One region of the Spinactinospora alkalitolerans genome, then DNA from elsewhere that is predicted to be linked to it. Evidence: predicted binding sites of a transcription regulator. Region 1 holds the regulator's gene; the other holds the start of a gene.

Region 1 (2,197 bases):
AGAGCGGGGCCAGTTCGGGGGCGAGGTCCTCGGGCACCGGCTCGTCGGCACGGATCCGGCTGATGGCGTAGCGGGTGTCGGACAGCAGGGCCGTGGCGCGCTCGGCGTCGAGCGCCCCCGCGCTCTCGCCGGTGCGCACCTGCTCGGTGAGCTGCCGGTCGAGGATGTCCAGGTAGCGGTCGCCCACCGGTGCGGCCAGGATCAGCGCCTTGGGCGGGTGGTCCGCCACGACCCGCGGGGCGCGCAGCGCGAACAGGCTGCCCTCGCTGTGGCCGAGCACGAGCAGTCTGGAGGGGTCCACCTCGGGCTGGGCGAGCAGCTCCGCGTAGGCGGCGGCCATCTCGTCCTCGAACACCCCGTAGCCGACCGGGTCGTCCTCCTCGCGCGAGGCCGTTCCGGTCTCCCCGGAGCCGAGCTTGTCGTAGCGCAGCGAGGCGACTCCGGCATCGGCCAGGACCCGGGCGAAGTTGGCGTTGGTGTCGGCGTCCGGCCGCGCGTCGCTGTTGCCGTTCCGGTCGGTCGGTCCGCTCCCGGAGATGATCAGCGCGGCGGGGATCGAGCCCTCGGCGCCGTCGGGGACGGCGAAGGTGCCGTACAGGGTGTCGGGCCCGCTCTCGAAGCTCACCTCGCGCTCCGCCGCGGCGATATCGGAGGGCGCGGCTCCGGCCTCGTCGGGGTCGTCGGAGGGAGCGCAGGCGACGGAGAGCAGCAGGGCGCCGCCGGTCGCGAGGACGCCGAGCGCGCGCGTCGAAACGGGGTGGGGCGGAGAGGCCATGCCCCCTACCGTATGCCGCTTTCGTTCCACGGGGATCGGCGGCGCCGCGGTAACCATTGAGTCGCAGAACGGTGAAAGGGCCCGTGATCCGGGTGCGGATCACGGGCCCGTGCCAAATCGAGGCCGACTCGTTACACCTTGCGCATGACCGCGACCACCTTGCCCAGGATGGTGGCCTCGTCGCCGTTGATGGGCGCGTAGGCGCTGTTGCGGGGGAGCAGCCAGACGTGGTCGTCCTCGCGCTTGAACGCCTTGACCGTCGCCTCGTCGCCGAGCAGCGCGGCGACGATGTCGCCGTTGTTGGCGTCGGGCTGCTGCCGCACGACGACCAGGTCGCCGTCGGTGATGGCGGCGTCGATCATCGAGTCGCCGACGACGTTGAGCATGAAGAGCCGGCCCTCGCCGACGATCTGCCGGGGCAGCGTCAGCACATCCTCGACCGCCTCCTCGGCGAGGACCGGACCGCCCGCGGCGATCCGCCCGACGACCGGGACGTCGGCCGCGCGGGTGACGTCGGCGGCCCGGTGCTCGTCGCCGAGTCCGTCCCAGGAGCGCACCGGAGGCTGTCCGGGAATGCGAATTTCGACCGCCCGTGGGCGATTCTGGTCGCGGTGGAGGTAGCCCTTGCGTTGCAACACCTTCAGTTGGTGCGCGACACTGGAGGGGCTGGACAGTCCCACCGCATCGCCGATCTCTCGGATGGACGGTGGGTACCCGCGTTGCCGTACGTAACGGTGGATGACGTTCAGGACGCTCTGCTGGCGGGCCGTGAGTTTCGGGGCCGAGTCCGGCGGGGTCGCAGAGGCCTGGGCGTCTGTGGCCGTGGCGGCGGACCGGAGCACGCTGACGGATCTGTCGTCCGCGTGAGGTTCCCGTGTTCCGTGGTTCTCCTCCGGCACGTCCGGCCTCCTCGGCGGTCGGTGTTCTCGGTGTGGGCTGTCAGCGGTCGTCGTCCGTGGTCGTGTAACGACGGTGTATCGAAGCGGCGTCGCATGAGCGACGGCGCCGGTATACCGCAGTGAAACATGTCCAACATTAGTGCTTGGGCAAGGCAATATCAAACAAACGTTCGAGATGGTGCTGAAAAATCCGGCGGGATGCGGTAATAATCGAACGTTAGTTCTAATGGACTGGCGTTCGAAGGTGAGGACGATGCCTGAACCGGCTCTGCAGCTCCCCTCCGACTCCGAATCCGGCGGACCCGTCGCCGGACCCGCGCGGAAGCGGGCTCCGCGCGCTCGGCGGCGAAAGCCGCGGGGTGCGCTCACCCCGGCGGAGCGCCCCGCGTACCATCGCGACGTCTACGACTGGTCCCTGGAGATCCCCGAATGGCTAGGAGAACCCGTGAGCGCTGAGAGTGGTGGCGGCGTGGCCGTCATGGCCCCGGGAGCGCTCACGGAGCTTCCCGACCTCCATTCGTTC
Region 2 (2,197 bases), 2.6 Mb from region 1:
CCCGATGTCGGAGCTGCTGCCGGGCGGCGCGGCGCCGACCCCGCTGGGCCCGACGCCGAAGCTGGTCATCGACCTGGAGCGCATGCAGCAGCTGCCGCAGGAGAAGGCCGGCCCGCTCGCGCGCTACGTCGCCACCATCCAGAGCCAGCGCGGCGACTACAACGGCCGGGTGCTGTCCATCCGCCAGGAGGACCTGCGCTCGCTCGCGGTCATCTACGACCGCTCGCCGGCCGACCTCACCGAGGAGCTCATCAACTGGGGCGTCCTCGACCCCGAGGCGCGCCGCGCCGTGGACGCGTTCTAGGAGCCGTCCCACCCGGCATCCGATCTCTTCTTCGCCGGCGGCCGCGCCCCGATGCGGGCGCGTCCACCGCCAAACGCAGGGCGCCGCGTCCGTCAACGGCGTCCGCGCTCCCCCGTGCCCCAGGGGAACCGGCAGCGCAGCACACCGGAGAATCCGCGGCGGCCGCGTCGACCGATCGACGCGGCCGCCGTTGTGCATGGGGCCTTCCGGACCACTGGGTTCGCCACCTCGACCACAGGGGGTCGGTAAGGCCTGCCCCAGGGGGCGCGGTGAACGGGCGGCCCTCGTGTGGCCGAAGGCCCGTTTTCGCGGGGTGTCCGGCTCCGCGCGGAACACATCGGTTACCGCGTGGTCCAGGCCGAAACCCCGGTGTCGGCCCCAGCCCAAAGCGCGGGTCTGCTTCGCGCACGGGTGCACGGTTCACCTCAACGGGCCTTCGGCCACACGAGAGGACCGCACCCGCACGAGCCCCTTCCGGGGCCGGGGTTACAAACCCCTGAAGCCAGGCCTTCTCCAAACCATTCCGAGGCCCCGGATTCCCTCGCGTCGCGGTCCTAGCTCGCGCGCGGGAGCACCGTGGGGTGGCGGGGGACGCCGACGGTCGTCTCGGCCAGGGAGAGGAAGACCTGGGCGTCCTTCAGCAGGTCGTCGGCTTCGGCGGCGGTGACCGCGCTGGGCAGATTGGCCTCGGCCGCGGCCCGCTTGGCCGCGCCGGCCGCGAAGAACGCGGCCCACTCCCTCAGCTCCGGCGCGGCCTCGGGCAGCATCTCCCACACGCTGCGCGGCCGCCTGCGGCGGGACGGGCGCTGGGTCGGCTCCCCGCGCTGGGCCAGCACGGCCGCCGCCGCGCGCAGCCCCGCCATGTGGGCGCTGACGTAGCGGAGTTCGGGGACGGTCGTGGCCGCGGCGTCACGCAGGTGCTGCCGTGCTGATTCCAGCATGTTCAGGGCCGCGGGAGTCGGCCGCCGGGGCGGGTGCGCGGCGGCGGTGTCGGCATCGGAGAAGATCGGCGGCTGCGACATGGCCATGGTTCCTCCAAACCGGCGCCGTGGTGGACGCGGTCGAGCGAGAGGCTTCCCCTCCCCCCGCCCGACCGCTCTCGCCCCGGCCGCCACGGGGGCAGCGACCGGAGACGAGCCCTGGAGGGGGCTCCACGGTCACCCGGAATCGCCCCGCCTGCGCGGGGAGCACTGCGAGTGGTTCTCTAATCCATGCATTCAACCGGGCCTGATTCCAGTGAACCTCATCGAACACCTGTTCGTCAAGCCCTTTCACCTGCGGTTTTCTCGCCGAATTCCGTTGACGGGCGCTCCGACCCCGGGCTCGGGCATACAATCCCGGCCATGCATCCCAACGCCCGGAAGGTCGCGGACCGCCTCGCCGAACTCGGTGCCGCCGGCGAGATCCGCGAACTGCCCGACTCCGCCTCCACAGCGGCCACGGCGGCCGCCCAACTGGGGTGCGACGTCGGTGCGATCGCGAACAGTCTCATCTTCGCGGTGACCAGTGACAATTCCGCAGAACCCCGCCCCGTGCTGGTCCTCACCAGCGGCGCGCACAAGGTGGACACGGCCAAGGTCGCCGCGCTGCTCGGCGCGGCGAAGGTCGGGAGGGCGGCCCCGGAGTTCGTGCGCGAGCACACCGGCCAGCCCATCGGCGGCGTGGCCCCCGTGGGCCATCCCGCGCCGATCCGCACGCTGGTCGACGAATGGCTGCGCAAGCACGACCCCCTGTGGGCCGCCGCGGGGCACCCGCACACCGTGTTCCCGACCTCCTTCGACGAGCTGGTCGGGATCACCTCGGGTTCGGTCGCCGACGTCGGCCGCGATTAGCCGCGGGCGAGCGGAGGCCGCGGGCACGGCCGCGCGGGGACCCGGCGCCGGGTCCCCGCGG

What was found. The regulator LexA, encoded in region 1, represses DNA repair genes until DNA is damaged. The targets are predictions, from matches to a motif close to TCGAACANNTGTTCGA.
Region 2: the regulator LexA is predicted to act here: its motif matches at 1,551-1,566, upstream of HDA32_RS18855 (SAV_6107 family HEPN domain-containing protein).

What each region holds. Positions count from the first base shown of each region.
Region 1 covers NZ_JACCCC010000001.1:1,696,533-1,698,729, forward strand. Annotated here, with positions in the region: gene HDA32_RS07565 (alpha/beta hydrolase family protein) at 1-775, opposite strand, end outside; gene lexA (transcriptional repressor LexA) at 907-1,617, opposite strand; gene HDA32_RS31715 (LysM peptidoglycan-binding domain-containing protein) at 2,120-2,197, shown strand, end outside.
Region 2 covers NZ_JACCCC010000001.1:4,255,358-4,257,554, forward strand. Annotated here, with positions in the region: gene bldD (transcriptional regulator BldD) at 1-304, shown strand, start outside; gene HDA32_RS18855 (SAV_6107 family HEPN domain-containing protein) at 859-1,332, opposite strand; gene HDA32_RS18860 (YbaK/EbsC family protein) at 1,648-2,136, shown strand.